One region of the Brevibacillus sp. NPDC058079 genome, then DNA from elsewhere that is predicted to be linked to it. Evidence: riboswitches for the same ligand, from Rfam matches in the RefSeq annotation. Region 1 holds a riboswitch; each other region holds the start of a gene.
The links. Region 1 has a riboswitch for cyclic di-AMP ahead of ACFVS2_RS18405 (C40 family peptidase). Riboswitches for the same ligand answer to the same signal wherever they lie in the genome.
Positions count from the first base shown of each region.

Region 1 (5,137 bases):
CGCAAGCGCTGATAGATCGTTTGGGTAAATGCCCCTGTACCAGGTCCCAGCTCCAGGATCACATCGGTTGAAGCCCAATCGACGCTTTTCAACATTTGCTCACATAAAAAACGAGAGCTGGGGATTATACTACCAACGCGTCCAGGCTCAGCGATAAATCGCCGCAAAAAGACCAAGAAGTCCTGCAAGAATCGTACCTCCTAGGGGAAAAGCAGCCTGATGTACACAGGCTGCCGAATTGACACAATCTATTCTACACCCAGTCCCCCAGTTCCTGTCGAATTAGGATTGTACAGGTTTGGCTACCGGTGTTTTTACTTCATTAATGGATGCTTTGATGCTGGCTAGTTCTGCATCGAGATCATCCTTTTCCAGTTCAGACAAAGCGTTCTCCCAAGCGCGGTTTGTTTGGCGCCATTGTCCACTCATTTGCGCTTCTGCTTCCATGCGCATGACTTTTTCTTCCATGCGGGCGAAGCCACGGCCTGCGGACGGATTGCCGATACCGACAACTGCTTGATTGACTTGCTTTTGTGTACGAGCTACTTGTGCACGTGCCATCAGTGTGAACCTTTTCGCACGCATTTTATAGAACTCTTCCTTCAGCTCAGCCAGCTTCTCGCGCATTTGCGTAGCTGCCTCGGATGCTGACAGGTAGAGACCTTCATATTCCGCTGCACGGCCTTCGTACTGCTTCTTGTCAGCGAGTGCTCGACGAGCCAACTCGTCTTCTCCCTCAGTCAAGGCGAGCTTGACTTGACGATCGCGTTTTTCGATCAGAGCATTGGCTTCGTCCAATTGCTGGCGGAATTTCTTTTCCAGTGCAACCTGACGGGCAACTGCTACTTCAACTTGTCCGATTTCTACTTCCATGTCACGCATATATTGATTCAGCATTACTACCGGATCTTCCATCGAATCCAATGCATCATTCACCGAAGCTACTGTCAGGTCACGCAAACGTTTAAAGATACTCATTATTTTTTCCTCCTCATCATATCACATCATATTGTTCATCCAAAAGACTCTTGCGACATAGGCGTTATTGTGGGCGTCTTCTTACATCTCTCTCCCAAGCGTCCAGCGTATCTTCCTTTAATACTTTTTGGGCCCATTCACGCTCCCAAGCAGGTGGAGCTTGTTTAGGTTCTTGACTGGGACGCAGTAAGCGATATCCCAGATAAATCACCCCAATGGCCAGAAGTGCGTGAAATAGTAGGTCAAGCTTGCCAATCAACATCAGGAACCCGAATAGGAAGACTAGGATTCCCCAAAAGCGTGAACCGGTTTGTCCCATAATCTTTTTGGCACCGTATATCATGATCACACCGGGAATGATGAACCCGAGCAAGTCTCCGATATCGATACCCACCAGATCTAGAAGAACCAACCCACCGACTAGCAGCAGAACCAGCCCGAGTAGAACTTTGCCAGACCGTTCGCTCATTACTCGCTTACCTCCATTCGTTTTGCATGTGGTGCTTGTGGAACGTTATGCCCTTATTGTAGCCCTCGGTATAGGCTTCCCATAACGGGCGTGCGGTTGGTTTTTCCCTCCGTCCTTGGACGGAGACAATTTCCTGCCCTAATCGGACAAGCTGTCCCGCAAGGCAGAACAAGCGCGCGTCGAAAGGCGTCTTGCACTGTTGAACGAAAACGTTACAGCATTTGACGGTATTTTTGTGACGAATATGTGAACAAGTAGATGAAAAAGAAGGAAAAGAAGGACTGGCGTAGAATCTTCGTAAGAGTGCGTGTAAAAAAACATCGAAAAATAGCCGAATTCCGCTTGGCGGAAACGGGGGAACCACGTTTTTGGGGTGAATGGTTGCTACTCCTAGCAGCCTAGGGCGTCCTTTCGACCGAACCCTTCAGCTAACCTCGTAGGCTCACGAAGGGAGCAGTTTCTTTTGCGCAAGGTGATTTTATCTTTATTTATGGCTGGAATGCTTGCTATGGGGGCAGGCGCTGCACAGGCTGCTGAGGAGAATACTCTCAATGAAGTAGTCAGCGACTTGTACGGTACCCCTTACAAATCTTCCGGCTCGTCCAAAAAGGGCTTTGACTGCTCCGGTTTCACGCGCTACGTATTTGATGCGTTAGGTGTAGACCTGCCTCACAATTCTGCTTCCCAGTACGAATTAGGTACAGAGGTAACCAGAAAAGATTTGCAGCCAGGCGATCTCGTATTCTTCAATACGAACGGTCGCAGCATTTCTCACGTGGGTATCTACATTGGAGACGGCACATTCGTGCACTCGGAATCTGGTCGTGGAGTCGTCAACACCAAGTTGAGCGATCCATACTACTGGAGCAAGCGTTATGTAGGCGCCAAGCGTCTCAGCGTTCCTGTTCTAGCGAAAGCAGAAACTCCGAAAAAGGAAAAAGCGGTGCAAGCTGCATCGTTGCCGGAAAAACCAGCTCAAAAATAGTCGTTCGGCAAAATAATAAAAGCCAGGGACACTACGTCTCTGGCTTTTTCTGACGGAATTTAGTACCTGGTCTAAAGAGGTACCCTCATATATTAGAACAACTTAATAACTTACGGGGTTTCTTCCCCTGATCAGGTCAAAGCATGTTATGATAGACAAGACCCATTCTTTGAATGGTATTCCTTATTAATAGAAGTAACTGGGGGTTGTTCCGGTGAAAGATCACATTTTAATTGTCGATGACAATCTGGAGATTATTGAACTGCTAGAAGACATTTTGGAGAACGAGGGCTTCACCGTTTCCTCCGCAGAGAGTGGAGAAGATGCACTCTCCCTACTCAGCCAAGGAGAGCGACCCAATCTGATCCTTTTGGATATTATGATGCCCAACATGAGTGGCTACGAGCTCTGTTCTCAAATTCGCCGTGAATGGGATTTGCCTATACTGTTTCTCAGTGCAAAAGGAAAAGCGGTAGATAAGGTAGTCGGCTTTGAAATTGGCGCAGACGATTACATTACGAAGCCTTTTGATACAGAAGAACTGCTCGCTCGCATTCGTGCCCACCTGCGTCGTTATGAGCGCATTCGCAAGCATACTGAGGAGCAGCCTGAGAAGGAAACAGCCTCTTCTCCGATTACAGTTTTGAAATTCAAGGACCTAGAAATTCATAAAGAAACGTATTCCGTTTATGTATGTAATCAAAAAATCGAGCTCTCTACCAAAGAATTCCAACTACTCACATTCCTCGCAGAAAATGCGGGCATCGTCTTTACAAGAGAGCAAATCTACGACCGCGTCTGGGGATATGGTTATGGCTCGCTCAATACAGTGACCGTCCATATCAAAAACCTCCGTGAAAAGCTGGAAACAGAGCGTCAGTTCATTAAAACACAATGGGGGACAGGCTACGTATTTATCGGGGAGAAGCTTTAAATGAGCTTACGTAATAAAATTTTTCTCTCCTTCATTTCCTTGATCACACTAAACATCTTGTTGTTTAAATTCGTTTTTCAAGACATTATTGTCGCTCAACTCAAAAATGATCGGCATAATCAGTACCAGGCTGAGAAGGAAGCCGCAGAGAAGGTCATGCTCAATCAATTGCTTCTCGTCAGTAATTTCAAGGACCCAATCGAACGATTGGAGCTTGAAAAGCAGTTGCCAGACGACGTGATGTACCGCATGCTCGTGAAGGATGCCAATGGAAACACCATCTACAGCAAAACATCACGCGCCTATAATTTGAAAATGCCTTCTCCCTCCTCATCAAACCGTGGCGATTCTGCCAAGCAAAATGACCTCAAAGTGGTAGCTGAGTACCATTTTCAGCAGGAGCCACCGCGTACAGGGGAGATCGTTGTTTATTTCTACACAGATGATTACGACATAATGGCTACGACAGGGGTTTCCATGATGCTTTGGTTTATTTACGGAAGCATTAGTCTGGTGGGATTGGTTCTACTCGCTTTGTTCGTTCGCTGGATACTACGGCCCGTGAACGAATTATCGCGCGTCACCCAAGAAATCCAGGAAGGGAAACGGTTAGTGACATTTACGTATCGATCGCATGATGAGTTTGGCCAACTCTTTCGATATTTCGGGGATATGGTTGATGAGCTTCGCTTAGCGGAAGAAAGACAGGCCGAAATGATTGCTTCGATCGCCCACGACTTCCGCACACCTCTCACCACGATCAAAGGGTATGCGTCATATATCGGCTCCGGTCGTGTGACGGATATGACCAAAATACAGAAACAGATGAGCAAAATCGAGTTAAAAACGACTGACTTGGAAAAGCTGCTAGATGAGTTGCAGGACTTCACCGCCCAAAGCTCCGAAGTCCGACTCAACATTAACCGCATTCATGTCAAAAGCTTCTTGAGAGGAATTATTGAGGACTATTTGCCAAGAATCAAAGAGGCAGGCCTCACCTTTCAATGGAAGCTGCGTATTTCCAATGAACTACACATCGAAGCGGATGAGACCAAGCTGCGACGTGTCATGGAAAACTTGTTGAACAACGCCATTCACTACAATAAACCAGATGGCTCCATTTACCTTACTTGTGATCAGCGAGAAGGACATGTCCTTTTTACTGTGATCGACAAAGGAGAAGGAATCGCCTCCGAAGACTTGCCGAAGATTTTCACCAAGTTTTATCGGGCGGAAAAATCACGAAATCGCAACAGTGGCGGTACAGGCTTAGGCTTAACGATTTGCAAGAGCATCGTCCGGCTTCACGGCGGAGATCTGATGGTAAACAGTGAATTGGGAATGGGAAGCAGTTTCTCCTTCACCATCCCCTTCTTCCACGGGTAGCTTTCACAAGCTACCCTTACTTTATATAGATTTATTCCCACTTAATTATTTCTTTATATTTTACTAGTAAAATAATTTTTGTAAGCATGTTGCTTTCAGTGATAAATAACCCCCAGTTCGGTATCTGACACAATCGGCGAAACCGTAGTGATAAGATGCCTCTTTTTTTGCCCTCAATTTCCATTTTTTTCTATCTCTTCTCCAAACGCATCGGCAGTCCGTTTTTGGGACGCAAGGTGACCAACGGCTCGGGCTCCACTGCCTGATTCGGTTCAGCCAGACGTAGTCGATATCGCTGTGCGATCGTCGCCAATAGCAAAGCCGCCTCCATCAAAGCAAAGTTATTCCCAATACAAACACGCGGCCCACCGCCAAATGGAAAATA
Region 1 covers NZ_JBHVSO010000006.1:51,567-56,703, forward strand. The annotation lists gene ACFVS2_RS18390 (class I SAM-dependent methyltransferase) at 1-188, opposite strand, end outside; gene ACFVS2_RS18395 (PspA/IM30 family protein) at 283-978, opposite strand; gene ACFVS2_RS18400 (LiaF transmembrane domain-containing protein) at 1,043-1,447, opposite strand; cyclic di-AMP (ydaO/yuaA leader) riboswitch at 1,767-1,906, shown strand; gene ACFVS2_RS18405 (C40 family peptidase) at 1,911-2,432, shown strand; gene ACFVS2_RS18410 (response regulator transcription factor) at 2,647-3,366, shown strand; gene ACFVS2_RS18415 (sensor histidine kinase) at 3,367-4,752, shown strand; gene ACFVS2_RS18420 (cytochrome P450) at 4,943-5,137, opposite strand, start outside.

Region 2 (5,137 bases), on a different contig from region 1:
CGTACAAACACAGGCGTTTTTTGCCCCCGCTCCGAAAACAGCTTCGCCCTCGTATACGTAGAAATCGGCTCATCTCCTACGGTTCCATACGCTTCAAAATAGCCATGTGCTCCTGCACCTCGGCTATGCACGACACGCTCAGGTGTTTTCTCCCGATCAAAATGTGTGATTTTTTCCAGAAAGTCGTAATTCTCCAGAACGGTTGGCCCGCGATTTCCAACGGTCCGCAGGTTCTGGTTGTCTGTAATCGGATGGCCTTGGCGATTCGTCAGGATATTTTCTTCTGACTGGTTAATGGACTTGCTGTTGTCATCCATATGAATCCTCCCTGTCCAGTTTTTCTCATGTGTGGTTCATAACCATGGTTACCGAATGAGGGATTCTTTATGCGAATAGACTAAATAGCTTCGTAAGCAAAATCATCGTTAAGCACGGGAACCGTGCAGCTCTGATTCCATTCCGCTGCAAGTGCGACATCTTCCGGGTACCCCATGCTGATCAGTTCTTGGCCGGAAGCACATTTCTGCAAGTAAGCGGGAAGATGATCTTTGGCCGATCGGAAGGCTGCCACCGCCATTTCGGCCTCTGGTGACAATCGATATCCCTCCAATCCGTAAAGCAGCGCACCTGCCGCAATCATATCCTCAATAGCCGGCCGCAATGCTCCATTTCCCCACCGTTCTCCGCAAGCAATGACCGTTACGGTTCCTTTCTGCTGCTGTATGTATCTGGCGACGGATGGTGCATTTCGCAAGCACGCAGCGATTACCTTCGCACCAGTTTTCTTTGCCAACACGGTACAGGTCGATCCGTTTGGCGAGGGTAACACCATTCTACTTCCCATCGGAACCGTTTTCAGACAGACGGGTGAAAGTGAGATTGGTTCTCCGCGTTTTCCAGCGAGCAGCGCTGTTTTTTGTTTAGCGAATGCTACGGCTGACTCATCCTTTACCTGATAAGGATAGACGATGCCTCCACGTCCCGTTACGATATCGACACACGTGCTGAAGGAGAGCACATCGATAATGACGATTATATCCGATGCTGCACCGACCTGTTCCACTCCTTCGTATCCCCAATCAAATCGTGCCGTATAGTCTAGTTGTTTGCATACAGGCGTTTCTCCCAAATCCTCCACCATCCTCTATCAAAAATAGTTACTCGTCCCCTTACGTTCGCCGTTACAAATCAAGGCAAGAAACAATATCGTATTATTGTCCCACTAGTTTACACAAGAATGGAGTGAACATGGATGTCTGAAATCGAATACGACGACGATCAAGGTGTTACGGAAAAAAGAAGTCACAGACGCCCAAAAAGAAATACTGTGAGAACGACTGGTATTTTGCAAAACAACCTCGCTGTTGCTCTCACTGCTCACCTCGACCTGGTAAATCTGAACACAGAAGAAGTTGAAGTACGTGTGCAAGTATTGAACTGGGGTAACGCAGTTACGCAAACGAATCCAGTTAGCACCTTGCTTGACATCACGCAATTTATCCCTGCGAATACTCGCACTGCTTTCAATGCGCTGGTCCCCGCTTCTTTCCACTATGAAGTTCGCCTTACCGTAGCAGAAAACAACGGAAATGTCCTTCTCACCACTTATGGCCGTACTTCCATCGGCGGCGGTCAAGTGGTCGGTCTTTCAGTTCTTGACAGTCAATTCCAAACTGTCGAAATCGAAACTTGTATTTAACTATTTTGTAGGAAGAAAATGAGGAATTATGGTGGGACGCCATAGTTCCTTTTTTAAACCATTCGCATGCAGGAAAAGGCGCTGGGGACTATCCCAACGCCTTTTTACTTTTATGACCACGACAAAAAAACTGCCCTCGAAAGGACAGTTTCTTTTAAAAGGAGACTTACAGTTTTACTACGTTCTCAGCTTGTGGGCCACGGTTGCCTTGAACGATGTTGAACTGAACTTTTTGACCTTCGTCCAAAGTTTTGAAACCGTCACCTTGGATTGCGCTGAAGTGTACGAATACATCGTCTCCGCCTTCTACTTGAATGAAACCGAAACCTTTTTCTGCGTTAAACCATTTTACTGTTCCGTTCGTTTGCATTTAAAAAAACCTCCAAAAATTCAATTTGAATATGCTAGTCATATTTACCGAAGCAAATAAAGCTCACATATCATGAAGAAATACCAGATCATGTGCTATGATACGCCTTCATGATATGTGAATTTTACCTACTCAGCAAATATACAAATGTCAGGGGACGGAACTGCAAAATTAAAAACTAAACCTTTTGAAAACCTAAAACAATGAAAGCCCTTCCTCTCTTCCATCCTTGCGGCTCCGATGACCGCGCCAGTGTGAATCGGGGATTCAAAAATGTTATCCATCAGCATACAAACACCTCGATGAATGATTAGGTATCAATTTTTCAAGTAGCAACCTCATTCTACCATGGTTGTCCAATAAAAGCAACCGTTCACCCTTATACTGGAGATGGCGGTACTCTGTTACAATAGCATTGGGAGGGATTTCATTGCAAAATCATACTTTGACAACCATTAAATTATCCGAATTGCTTCAAAAGAAAGTGCCCGTACTTTTATTGGACGTACGCGACGCCGAAAAATTTATTTCTGGCAGCCTCGTTCATGAAAACGCATCGACACGTAACGCCCCCTATCTTCTAATGAAGGAACAGGACAAGCCATTCGATGAAGAAACCGAGAAACTTGCGCAAAATGTGCAAATTGTTACTGTATGTACAACAGGTAACAAAGCGCAAAAAGCTGCCGCTCTTCTTCGTGAGCATGGTTTTCAAGCAAATGCATTGGAAGGCGGTATAACCGCATGGAAGGAACAATCAAACGAATCGAAATGAGCCTTATTTAACAACGCTTTCAGCTATTTGCCATATATTACTCCTTTATTTCGATTGGGATTGTCTGATATCGTTGTTCATGCCAAACGAAATAAGCCGAGACTTCCTCTTGAAAAGGAAGTGCGGGGGACTTTTTTGTGGATGAGATATGCCACATTGGGGTGAATCGCCGAACTGGCGTAGGGTTGTTTCCTCAATCCGAATCCGACAACTAACCTCGTAGGCAAAAAAAAGGAGAGATTTGTTTAATGAAACGTTTTGGTTCTGTTACAATCGCGATGACTCTTGGTCTGGGCTTGGCTTTGACAGGGTTTGCTACTTCTGCTTCGGCTGCTTCTAATTGCCCTGTTCCTGGCGGACAATTCCAATATTATATGCCACAATTCCAAAAAGCTCCAAATTCCCAGCAATTTTGGAACTTCTTTCAACAAAAACAAGGCTTTGCCCCTGGACAACAAATGCCAGTACAACAGCCAATGACACCGATGCAACCTGCAAAGCCGGTGCAACAAACACCGGTCCAACCAGCACCAGTTCAAGCTGCACCAGCGCAACCTAGCAAAAACGTCGCTCAGCCTGCCGCTCCAGCAACTCAAGTGGAACAAGGAAAAACGGGTGATTTTGAAAGACAAGTCGCGGATTTGGTGAACCAAGAACGTGCAAAAGCAGGTCTCAAGCCTGTTCAAATGGATGCAGCACTGTCCAAAGTAGCGTTGGCAAAAGCACAAGATATGTCTGCTAACAACTATTTTGACCACAACAGTCCAACGTACGGTTCCCCATTTGACATGATGAAACAGTATGGCATTCAGTACTCGACTGCAGGTGAGAATATCGCCATGGGTCAACAAAGTCCACAAGAAGTTATGCAACAATGGATGAACAGTGAAGGCCACCGCCAAAACATTATGAACCCTGCGTTCACAAAAATTGGTGTAGGCTTCACAAATGGCTACTGGGTACAAGAATTTATCGGATAGAACGCATAGCATGAAACGAAAAGCCGGTGTCTCTTAATCGAGACCCGGCTTTTTCGTGTAGGCATTATTCCTGCTGTGCTTCGGATGCCTGCTTTTTAGGGGTACAACAGCAGCTCTCCTGCTCATTTACCAAAGCGACGTCCTTTTGATTCATTTTTTGCTTGGTTGGGTAAGCAGATACTTGCTGCAGCTCGGCATTGACATCAGACGATTGGTTCATCCGTATGGCCCCCTTGCCGTTTTTTTGTGGTGCACCCCTAGTATGCTCGCGGTTGTAAACGACTCATTCCTAAGGAACACTGGAAGCACATGCAAATGAGCCTATCTGCTAATGATATGTTCAAGGTCTTTTAAGGCAGCCGCTGCTGCTGCGACAGGATCTGATTTTCCTCCAACGACCAATAAATCCCCCATGACATCTGTTTCTACCCGTATGGCTTTTGTCGTACCTGATACAGATGCAAATGGATGGGTAAGGTCTACTGCACACAGCTCCACTGCTACAGAAACCGTGCCATTCACTTCCTTTTGGATGCTTCCGATCAGCTTGGGAATCTTCGTCTGCTTTTTCCACGTCTCGATTTGTAACGAGGTTATTTCGCGAATACTTGCGCGTGTGACATCGGTCAGATTTACTTGCGCGCCAAAAGCGGCGTTTGCCAAGATCGTGAGCTTCGAAGCTGTATCCCAACCATCGATATCGTAAGAAGGGTCCGGTTCGGCAATCCCCATTTTCTGCGCGAGCTCGACTGTTTCACCACAGGTGAGCCCCTCTTCCATCATTTTTGTGAGCACGAAGTTAGTCGTTCCCGTAAAAATGCCTTCGACTCGCTTCACTTCACAGCCTGCCAAGTTATATTGCAATAGATCGATCGTCGGTAGAGCAGCTGCTGTTGCCCCACTCACTTTCAACGCGACGCCATGTTTTTTGGCTAGAGCGGCTAAGCCAGCATAATCGACAACAAGCGCGCCTTTTGAAATCGCGATTGCATGGATAGCATTTTCCAATGCATATCGAATAAAAATAAGTCCTGGCCCTCCCTCTTTTTCAGATGGACCAGCCTCGATGAGCACATCCGCTTGAACCGACTTGATAAATTCCAGCGCATTCCATGATGGATTCCTTGCTTGTTTTGTATGAGCATAGTCTTCCCATCTTCCTGAATCAATACCGTTCTCATCGTAGAGACCGGAAGTAGAACGAACGACTCCGACTAGTCTGACATCCGCTTGATAAAGCTCGCGGTACCGCTCCCGTCGCTGCTCCAGCAGTCTGGCTACCTGCTGTCCTACTGTTCCAAAGCCTGTCAACA
Region 2 covers NZ_JBHVSO010000001.1:1,114,949-1,120,085, forward strand. The annotation lists gene ACFVS2_RS05020 (catalase) at 1-317, opposite strand, end outside; gene ACFVS2_RS05025 (2-phosphosulfolactate phosphatase) at 398-1,138, opposite strand; gene ACFVS2_RS05030 (hypothetical protein) at 1,253-1,699, shown strand; gene ACFVS2_RS05035 (cold-shock protein) at 1,866-2,069, opposite strand; gene ACFVS2_RS05040 (rhodanese-like domain-containing protein) at 2,500-2,844, shown strand; cyclic di-AMP (ydaO/yuaA leader) riboswitch at 2,929-3,085, shown strand; gene ACFVS2_RS05045 (CAP domain-containing protein) at 3,093-3,824, shown strand; gene ACFVS2_RS05050 (hypothetical protein) at 3,889-4,044, opposite strand; gene ACFVS2_RS05055 (homoserine dehydrogenase) at 4,146-5,137, opposite strand, start outside.
Region 2: it holds a riboswitch for cyclic di-AMP, as region 1 does, so the genes downstream of both, ACFVS2_RS05045 (CAP domain-containing protein) here and ACFVS2_RS18405 (C40 family peptidase) in region 1, are expected to answer to the same signal.

Region 3 (5,137 bases), on a different contig from region 1:
AAGCCGCAGGCGATACCGTTATCGGCGCCACCTTGAACAAAAACGGCTTCTTGAAGGTTCAAGCAACCAAAGTCGGAAAAGAAACGGCTCTGGCGCAAATCATTAAAGTAGTGGAAGAAGCACAAGGAACAAAAGCACCGATTCAGCGCGTAGCTGACAGCATCTCCGGGATTTTTGTCCCAATCGTAGTAGGGATTGCTATTCTTACCTTCTTGATCTGGTACTTCTTCGTTATACCTGGCAACTTCGGTGAGGCTTTGGAAAAAGCAATTGCTGTACTCGTAATCGCTTGCCCGTGCGCCCTCGGTTTGGCTACACCGACCTCGATCATGGCGGGCTCTGGACGCGCAGCTGAGTTGGGCATCCTGTTCAAAGGCGGGGAGCATCTGGAGACGGCTCACCACCTGGATACGATCGTCCTCGATAAAACAGGGACCGTAACCAAAGGCGAGCCAGAACTGACAGACGTCATCGCCATTGATATCGAAGAACAAGAGCTGCTCTCTTTGGTCGGTGCCGCTGAGAAAAATTCCGAGCACCCATTGGCTCAAGCCATCGTTCGCGGTATTGCGGATAAAGGAATCACCCTGACCGATACAGGATCTTTTGAAGCCATTCCTGGTTTCGGTATCCAGGCAACCGTCTCTGGCAAAGAAGTACTCGTCGGTACTCGTCGCTTGCTGGAAAAACATCAAATTTCGTACCAAGCAGTGTCTGATACCATGCTGGCACTGGAGCGCTCCGGTAAAACGGCGATGCTCGCAGTCGTCGAAGGCAAGCTCGCTGGCTTGATTGCCGTAGCGGATACGATCAAACCAACCTCCAAGCAAGCTGTTCAGCGCATGAAAGCAATGGGACTGACTGTAATCATGATGACCGGTGACAACCGTCAAACTGCCGAGGCCATTGCCCGTGAAGCAGGAATCGATCACGTCATCGCAGAAGTCCTGCCTGAAGGCAAAGCCGCAGAAGTGAAAAAACTGCAAGAACAAGGCAAAAAAGTAGCGATGGTCGGCGATGGTATCAACGATGCTCCTGCACTTGCTACCGCTGACGTCGGTATGGCAATCGGTACAGGTACAGATGTGGCTATGGAAGCAGCCGATATTACCTTGATGCGCGGCGAACTGACTAGTGTCGCTGACGCCATCGAGATGAGCAAACGCACCATTCGCAACATCAAGCAAAACCTGTTCTGGGCATTGGCCTACAACACTTTGGGCATCCCGATTGCCGCAATCGGCTTCCTCGCTCCATGGCTCGCTGGTGCCGCAATGGCCTTCAGCTCCGTATCCGTTGTACTCAACGCACTGAGACTGCAACGAGTAAAGCTGTAACAACAGTAACAAGCGGCTTTGTCCGCCTTACCTATACAACATAAAATGTAAGGAGAGATTGATCATGACAAATATCACATTGAACGTAGAAGGTATGTCTTGCAACAAATGCGTAGCACGCATCGAGAACACATTGAAAGATCTGGGTGCAGAAGGCAAAGTAAACCTGGCAGAAAAAAAGGTTGAGGTTTCCTACAACGAGAGCAACTTGACTATCGATGCAGTAAAAGAAGCAATCGAAGACCAAGGCTACGACGTCGTTTAATCAGCGTGTCTTTGAAAAGCAAAGCTCCTGCCTGATTCATTGAGGCGGGAGCTTTTTTGTGTTGAGGTAAAAGTGGCTGTAGTGGAGGGGAAGAAGCCCATTTCCAGTCTACGCTTCGGCCTACGCCCCGCAAGGGGTTAAACTGTCCGCTACGAAATGAATGTCGGGAGCGCTTCAAAACTGAAAACGTTACAACGTTTTTGTATGTGATAAAAGCTGAAAACCCCCGCCATTCATTTCTCCGCTAGGTAGGGCTCCAGAGGCGCTGAGACTGGAAATGTTCTTCTTCCCAAGTCGCTTTTTTCATCTTGAAAGTAGCATTCAAAAGGTCTTTAAAAAAGCATGTAGAAACTCAACAGCTCGTAGAGGAAACAGGAGAAATAAGCGAAGATCTTTGGACACACCTACCGAGGCGTAGTGAAAAAAAGAGAAACTGCTTTTAGCGTCCACCTCTGAGACGCATCCTGAACAGTCAACTTTGGACGCGGTTTCGCTTTTTTTCACGGAGCCGGGCACCCCATGCTCCCTCGCAGGGGTTCCAAGAATCTGAGCGTTTTCTCCTGTTTCCTTCCCGCCACAATAGCGAGTATAGCGCACTAATCTTTCAATCGAATAAGCAACCAACAGCTAATTCAATCCGACTCATAAAGAAAGCCGTAATCCGGTTAAAACCGTGCTAAACGAACGTTCACAATAACTGGAAGCGAGCGTATAATTCAAATCACAATCACGATTCAATAGGAAACAACACATACGGCCTAGTTCCGAGATTCTCGGAAGCGGGGGAACCAATCTTTTGGGGTTAATCCTGAGTGATCAGGAGGGATGAGGAAATGTCTTCTCTGCCATCCTACCCGTCAGCTAACCTCGTCGGCCAAAGCAGGGAAGGTCATGGATGGATAAAGTCTAGGCATTTTATGCGCAACAAGGGGATTCCTTGCGGGCGTGTAATAGGCCGATGCAGGCTTTTTCTTTGGGACCTTTGTTCTGGAGAAAAAGGATGGATCGGCCTATTTTTTATGGCAATACCGATAAGCAGCTTACGCGATACAGTCGTGAAAGAAATGATGTGGATCGCTGGGAGGCAGTTGGTACGACATAAACCGCTGACAATCGAAATCAGGAAGACAGAGTACAGGGCGTCCTGAAAATGGACGCCAGGTATTACGTAAGCCTGCGGATTTTCAACACGAGTAAAAATCAAGCGTGCCTGCTTGGTTTTGCTGGAGTGTGGAAACTTCGCGGGCTTTTTACATTTACGAAAAAACGAAGGATGAGGGATACCATGCCCAAAATGAAAGTCCATCAACTGACAAAAGTGTTCGGCAAGCAGCCCGAGCTGGCCTTGAAGCTGCTGGCGGAAGGACGTACAAAAGAACAAATTTACAAGCAAACGGGCCAGTCTATCGGGGTAAATCAGGTCAGCTTTGAAGTCGAGGAAGGTGAAATCTTCGTGATCATGGGCCTGTCCGGCAGTGGCAAATCAACCTTAATCCGACTGTGTAATCGACTGATTGACCCAACGAGCGGAAGCATCGAGATCGATGGGGAAGAGATCGTGGACATGAAGGCGACGGCTTTGCGCGAGGTGCGGAGGAAGAAGCTCGGGATGGTTTTCCAAAATTTCGCCCTGTTTCCTCAGCGGACGGTACGAGAAAACGTCGAGTTTGGATTGGAGATTCAACAAGTACCACCAGGGCTCCGGCAAGAAAAAGCACGGGAAGCACTCGCGCTTGTTGGATTAACCGAGTGGGAAAATGCGTACCCGGATCAATTGAGCGGAGGGATGCGCCAGCGGGTCGGATTGGCGCGGGCGTTGGCTAATAATCCAGATATTCTCTTGATGGACGAAGCGTTCAGTGCACTGGACCCGCTCATTCGAAAAGATATGCAGGATGAGCTGCTGGAGCTTCAGATGACGATGAAAAAGACGATCCTGTTCATTACACATGACTTGCACGAGGCGTTGCGGCTGGGCGATCGGATTGCCTTTATGAAAGACGGACAGATCATTCAGATCGGCCGCCCGGAAGAAATCATGGCAGACCCAGCGGATGAATTCGTGCGGAAATTCGTGGAGGATGCCGACCTGTCCAGGGTCCTCGTTGCTGAAAATGTGATGAAACGGGCAGAAGCAATCACGCCTGACAAAGGGGCGCGAGTGGCGCTGCAACTCATGATGGATAACGGTGTGTCCAGCTTGTACGTCGTGGACAAAAAGCGCACACTGCTCGGCTTGATTACGGCGTATGACGTATCACTTGCGATCGGTTCGGGAGATTCGCTGGAGATGATCATGAAAACCGACCTCCCTACCGTTTTACCTGACGCACGTCTGCACAGTTTGTTTCCGATGATGGCAGATCTGCACGTCCCGATTGCTGTAGTGGGCGAGCAGCAGCGTTTGTTGGGTGTCATCGTAAAAGGAGCGGTGTTTGGCGGGCTGGTAGGCAAAGTCAATGTCCAAGAGCACCAGAGAGCAGAGGTGATGAGTGATGGACGTCGTGCCTAAGCTGCCGATTGGCGAATGGATGGAAGGGTTCGTGGAGGTGCTGGGCCAGTACAAAGGGGTATTGTTTGATCCAATGTCTATCGTCATTTCCACGATGGTGACTTACTGTTCCACGGTTTTGGCAGAGATACCTTCGCTGATTCTCATCTTGCTGCTAGGGGCCGCTGCGTGGGTTTTTGCAGGGAGAGCGTCCATGGTCTTTACGGTTATCGGACTTTCTCTCATCCACAACTTGGGGTACTGGGATGAAACGATGGAGACATTGGGACTCGTCCTCACTTCCACCATGATTTCGATCGCCATCGGGGTTCCAGTGGGCATTCTTTGCGCGAGACACGATACGTTTCGCAATCTGGTCACGCCAGTACTGGATTTGATGCAGACGATGCCAGCGTTCGTTTATTTGATTCCCGCGATCTTTTTCTTCGGCTTGGGCGAGGTGCCGGGAGTCATTGCCTCCGTTATTTTTGCTTTGCCGCCAATCGTGCGTCTCACGAACTTAGGCATACGTCAGGTCCCAGCGGAAATGGAGGAAGCGGCGGACGCCTTTGGCGCAACTGGGTGGCAAAAGCTCGTGAAAGTACAACTGCCGTATGCGAAATCCACGATCTTGGCGGGAGTCAATCAGTGCATCATGCTCGCCCTGTCGATGGTGGTCATAGCGGCTATGATCGGGGCGAAAGGCTTGGGTGCAGACGTATATCGTGCCGTTTCCCAAGTGGATATAGGAAGAGGATTCGAGGCGGGGCTATCCATCGTGATCATCGCTATCGTCTTGGATCGGCTTACTCAACATGCAGGAAAAAAGGAGAGAAATACATGATGAACAAAACGGTTCCAGCTTTACTGGCAGTGATGATGGGAGCGACAGCTTGGCTTGCAGGCTGCTCCAGCCAAAACACAAACACACAAATACCGACAGCAACGGTGATCGGTCCTATTCCTTCTGAGACGTCGGACAACGCGCTAGGAGAAAAGCTCGACTACAAAATCATCGGAATCGACGCAGGAGCTGGCTCGATG
Region 3 covers NZ_JBHVSO010000013.1:113,596-118,732, reverse strand. The annotation lists gene ACFVS2_RS28855 (heavy metal translocating P-type ATPase) at 1-1,337, shown strand, start outside; gene ACFVS2_RS28850 (cation transporter) at 1,402-1,602, shown strand; cyclic di-AMP (ydaO/yuaA leader) riboswitch at 2,348-2,494, shown strand; gene ACFVS2_RS28845 (quaternary amine ABC transporter ATP-binding protein) at 2,888-4,114, shown strand; gene ACFVS2_RS28840 (ABC transporter permease) at 4,098-4,937, shown strand; gene ACFVS2_RS28835 (glycine betaine ABC transporter substrate-binding protein) at 4,934-5,137, shown strand, end outside.
Region 3: it holds a riboswitch for cyclic di-AMP, as region 1 does, so the genes downstream of both, ACFVS2_RS28845 (quaternary amine ABC transporter ATP-binding protein) here and ACFVS2_RS18405 (C40 family peptidase) in region 1, are expected to answer to the same signal.

Region 4 (5,137 bases), on a different contig from region 1:
TGCTTGAAACGACGATTGAAATAATATTCATTGTTGAAACCTGCATTCAGCGCAATATCGAGCAGCTTGTCATCGGCGCTTGCCAGCCACTTCTTGGCTTGATTAATCCGTACTTCATTCAAGTACTGAAGCGGTACTTGACCCGTAGCCTCTTTGAACAGACGGGTATACTTCCAGCGATCAATGCCTGCGAGGGAGGACAGCTCCTCCAAGTTCAGAAGCTCACGGTAATACTGATGAATATGCCGTATGCTAAGCTCTACCCCATTCCGCTCGATATCCGTTCCCTTATCCTCGGCTGCAGGTGCATTTTGGCGGAATAGAAAGAGCAGCAGCTCTTGAAATCTCACAAATCGTTGGAACAGCTCGAGCTCGTCGCTCGCCCCGCGGAGCTCATATAACTCATCAAGCAGCTCCATCGTCTTCGCGAAGGGTGCGCAGGCAAGCTCTTGCTTATCCGGCAGCAAGCTCGAAGCTGCTTCATAGCCGCTCGTTTCGAAGCACACTTGGTAATAGCTGCAGCTCATAACCTCTTGATCAACATATAAAGATCTTCCTGGCCCCTGCAAATAGCATTTTCCTTGTCCCGTCCCGCTCATTATAATGAGCAGTTCAAAGCTTTCCTTATCGTTTCTATCGCTGCCGTCCAAATCACTCATTTCTGCTTGCTCGCCCGCAACGACTAAGCGGATCGATCGCAGCGCATATTGGACTAAAGGAGCAGTCCCAGCTTGTTTGCGCTGTTCAATATCCATCGTTACTATCAACCGCCTTTTAATTGATATTCATTCTCAATGAATATAGTGTAAATCAAATCGAGCCACCCATCAACCTTCGTTGAAAAGCGGCTCTTTCTCAATTATGGCGATGAGTCCCGCCAATGAACTTAATCACTCTTATTTCCTGCTAAGAAGCCAATAATCGAAGTAAATCATCCATCTTCAACCCGTTGGCCGTAATGGCTCCCGTCTGCCAATACGATCTCTCTACGGGATATACATGGCCGTTCTTAAATGCAGGAACGGTCTGCCATAACGGATCTGCCTTCATTTCCTCAAGCGCTTTCGTGTTGCTCTCATCCTCCCACGTCCCGTTGGACGGAAGCAAAATAATATGGTCCGCGTCAAGCTCCGGAATGACCTCCTTCGACAAGACGATATTGCCCTCCGTCATCGCCTCGGCGAACCTCGGCGCCTTCAGCCCAAGATCCTCATACAAGATTTGTCCGACAAACGTGTTATGAATGCCGAAAATATTAATCGATTTATCTACGACGTTCATCCGCAGAACAACAAGCTTCTCATCGCCGATCGCCGCGTTCAGCTTCGCCTTCACATCGACAATACGGGCTTCGTAATCGGCAAGAACCTGCTCCGCCTTGTCGCTGAGACCAAGCAATTCGGCGATTAAGGTCAATGTTTTGCGCGAATCCGCAAGTACGTCGTCCGGCAAGCGGAACGTCGGCGCAACCTTGGAATAGAGCGCGTATTGTGCTACATCGACCTCTCCGGCGCCGATGATCAAGTCCGGCTCGGACACAAGCATGGCTTCGATGCTGCCGGTCACGTCGAACAACGGCACTTCCAGCTTCAAATAATCCTGCTTGCCCCACATCGGGTTATAATATTGGACAATAGGCGTTACCCCAAGCGCAACCAAATAATCTTCACGATAAAGAGCTGAGATTCGCTTTGGATTTGTCGGAATCTCTACCTCTCCGAAGCCATCGGTTACGACGCGCGTTTCCGTCTGAGGCGGAGCTTCGCTTGGCGCTGCCGTTGCCTGTGCAGGCTGATCGGTAGTCACCGTGGCCACAGCTTGATCGCCTGTCGAGCCGCAACCTGTCACCGTAATCATTGCTGCCGTTATAAGCGATATCCATCCTGTTTTCATAAATCCCGATCTTGCCATGATTAAATTCACTCCAATAAGTTTTATGTTTTGTAGCAAAACAATTCGTTGATTTATAGTGATAATCATTATCATCTTACTTGAGTAAATTTTACCCCAAATTGGATTGCATGCTCAATACACATTCTCTACGACCAGCTTTATACAAACTCGTCACTTCCTGACTAACGAAAAACAATAAAAAAAGGAGCCTCGCATAAGAGGCCCTATCCACCTGCACTGTCTATGAGGTATGCTGAATCAGCTCGGGAAGCATTCGGAGCAGCCGCCGATCATATGCGCATCCCTTTTTCTGACTCAACTTTTAACGTCAGACCCCACTTAAGCGATTGAGCGGCTAGGATTTGCGAACAGGTAAATATGCTTTTGGAATTTTACAGGCGACACTGTAAGCGGGATTGAACACGTTGGCCACCTCATATTCGACGACTTGGCCGAGCAGCAGGCTTGCTTCATTTACCGAGAGCCGATAGTCTTCGACTAGCAAGGAGAGCATTTCAGTAGCTGCGTGCTGAAGCGCTTGTTCGAGCGGTCTGGCGTTGCCGATGCAAGACAAGTGAGTGTCGGACTCCACCCTCTCAATAAAACAAGAGATATTCTTATTAATCCTACCAAATTTTACGGGTTTCTTTCACCGGTGAATCTCTGTTATTCTAGGTCATGCCAAACAAAACAGCCGAAACTTCCTCTCGAATGGAAGTGCGGGGGATCTTTTTTACTTGCAGATGAGAGATCTGCATGGGGTGAATCGCCAAAGTGCGTAGGGTTGTTTCCTCAATCCGAATCCGTCAACTAACCTCGTAGGCAAAAAAAAGGAGACGATGTGAATATGAAACGCCTTGGTACTATTGCAATCGCGACATTGGGATTGGGATTTGTTCTTTCCGGCTTTTCTAACACAGCTTCTGCCGCTACCACATGTCCGCAATACGGGTATCAACCATATATGCAACCTGTCCAACCGCAAATGCAAGCACCTTACGCAGCACCAGCGAATCAACAGCAGCCAGCTCAACAGCCAGTAAAACAAGCTAACCAACAAGTGGATGCTTCCTCTGTTGGGAAGCAAGTAACTGATTTGGTAAACCAAGAGCGTGCAAAAGCAGGTCTGAAGCCAGTGGAACTGGATGCTTCCCTGAACAAAGTTGCACAAGCAAAAGCGGCTGATATGTCCAACAACAACTACTTTGACCATACAAGCCCTACGTATGGCTCTCCATTTGACATGATGAAACAATTCGGTGTATCTTCTATGACCGCGGGTGAGAACATCGCCATGGGTCAACGCACCGCTGAGGAAGTCATGAACCAATGGATGAACAGTGAAGGACACCGTCAAAACATCATGAATCCTTCCTTCACCAAAATCGGTGTAGGCTTTGTGAATGGATACTGGGTACAAGAATTCATCGGATAATGAAATTGGATATAAATGCCGAGTCCTCTAGCGGGGACCCGGCTTTCTTGTTTTTTCGAAGCCTTGTCTGGAGTGGCCCTTGAACATCTATCTCCGTGAAAAGCCAACAGCTAGCTTTATACGCTTTATTCAGATTTACTTCCCATTTCTAGTTGGTTTGTCTTAGTCCTTGCATATTCGTATCGTTGTATTTACGTATTTTATCTGCTTCTGGTAAAACAGCTCCCTGAATTGAAAAGTCTGACAGGGTTACATTCCTACTCGATTTTCTTAAGGGTTTGTTCTCTTGGTTACGTGCCTGTTCCATTTTTTTATATGCCTGTAGTGCTTCCTTATCCCCTTGGTTAATGGCCCCAGCCCAAGTAGCCAATGATATTCCAGCAACAATTACCGCACCTATCAATGTCCATGTGTATTTATTCATAACTCCCCCAAAGTTAATTCGTTTCGTTATAAGAATATTCTGTTAAAATTTGAATTCCCATGAATCATGCAATAAAAAAAATGGAGACATTGAAGCGTCTCCATTTTTTTGCGATCATTTCATCCATACGGCAACCTGACCTCAAAACATGTACGAATCAAATCACTTTGAACAGAAATCGTTCCCCGATGCTTCTCGACGATATTTTTTGCAATAAACAGGCCGAGTCCTGTGCCTCCCCCTTGATGCGTTCGCGCTTTATCGCCCGTAAAAAACATTTCAAAAATATGCGGCAGCGCCTCCTCAGGTATCTGGTCACCGTAATTCATGATTTGTACGACCACTTCATCGCCCTCACGATAAGCGTTCAAATCGATAAATTGGCCATCGCCCCCGTAGCGTATCGCGTTGGTCAGGATATTCTCAAATACGCGCGCCAACAGCTCTCCATCTCCCACGATTACTAACTGAGCAGCAATCGTACATCGTGCGACTAGCTCATTTTTCTCAAAGGAAGGATACATCTCTTCATTTAACTGGACAAGCAATTCACTCAAATCAATGACCTTTTGCTCGAGGTTGACCATGCCGTAATTCATTCTCGTAATTTCGAAGAGCTCATCAATCAGCTTTTCCAATCGTTGCGACTTGGTAAAAGCAATCGTCGCATAATGCCGCATTTGTTCTTTTGGCATCTGCTCGTCTCGTAAAACTAAATCTAAATAACCCAGTACGGATGTCAGCGGTGTGCGTAAATCGTGCGCCAGATTCAAAACAAGCTGATCCTTGCTGCTTTCGGCGAAATCTCCTCTTTCTACCGCCTTTTGCAGCATTTCACTTGCCAGATTGATATCCTTGGCGATATCTGCGAACTCATCATTGGATGGAATATGGACATGCCGAGTAAAGTCTCCACTGGCGAGATAATGAATGCCCGTGGAAATCTCCCGAAAGTAGCTCGCATACCGTTTGGTCAGGTGATAGAAATACAAGATCGCAATGGGAGCAAAGACAAGCAAAAAGAAATTGATATCCCCCATCTCCCTGATGAAACGGCGAACCTGGGCGAGCGGATCTTCGTACTTAACCTCCATCCGATAGTAAAACTGGAGTACTTTATAAAGCAGAAAGGTTACGATACCGGCCAGAAGCATGCCAAGCCCAAGAAGCCCAAGCATTTTGGAACGAAAGCTATGTCTCCTCTTCACCATGGAAAAAATGAACCACTCCCTATCCCAATTTTCGTCCAGAGATCAATCATGATAGACTCGTTTAACACGTTCTCCCAAACAGCTTACCAGCTCGTTCGTAATGGTTTTACATTGATGGGCCATTTCCTCGGCAGTGATACCCTCTTCTTGATCTCTGCCGATAAAGGTAACAAC
Region 4 covers NZ_JBHVSO010000014.1:80,510-85,646, reverse strand. The annotation lists gene ACFVS2_RS29430 (helix-turn-helix domain-containing protein) at 1-755, opposite strand, end outside; gene ACFVS2_RS29425 (ABC transporter substrate-binding protein) at 907-1,911, opposite strand; gene ACFVS2_RS29420 (hypothetical protein) at 2,249-2,467, opposite strand; cyclic di-AMP (ydaO/yuaA leader) riboswitch at 2,576-2,733, shown strand; gene ACFVS2_RS29415 (CAP domain-containing protein) at 2,741-3,328, shown strand; gene ACFVS2_RS29410 (hypothetical protein) at 3,477-3,752, opposite strand; gene ACFVS2_RS29405 (HAMP domain-containing sensor histidine kinase) at 3,872-4,963, opposite strand; gene vanT (serine racemase VanT catalytic subunit) at 5,006-5,137, opposite strand, start outside.
Region 4: it holds a riboswitch for cyclic di-AMP, as region 1 does, so the genes downstream of both, ACFVS2_RS29415 (CAP domain-containing protein) here and ACFVS2_RS18405 (C40 family peptidase) in region 1, are expected to answer to the same signal.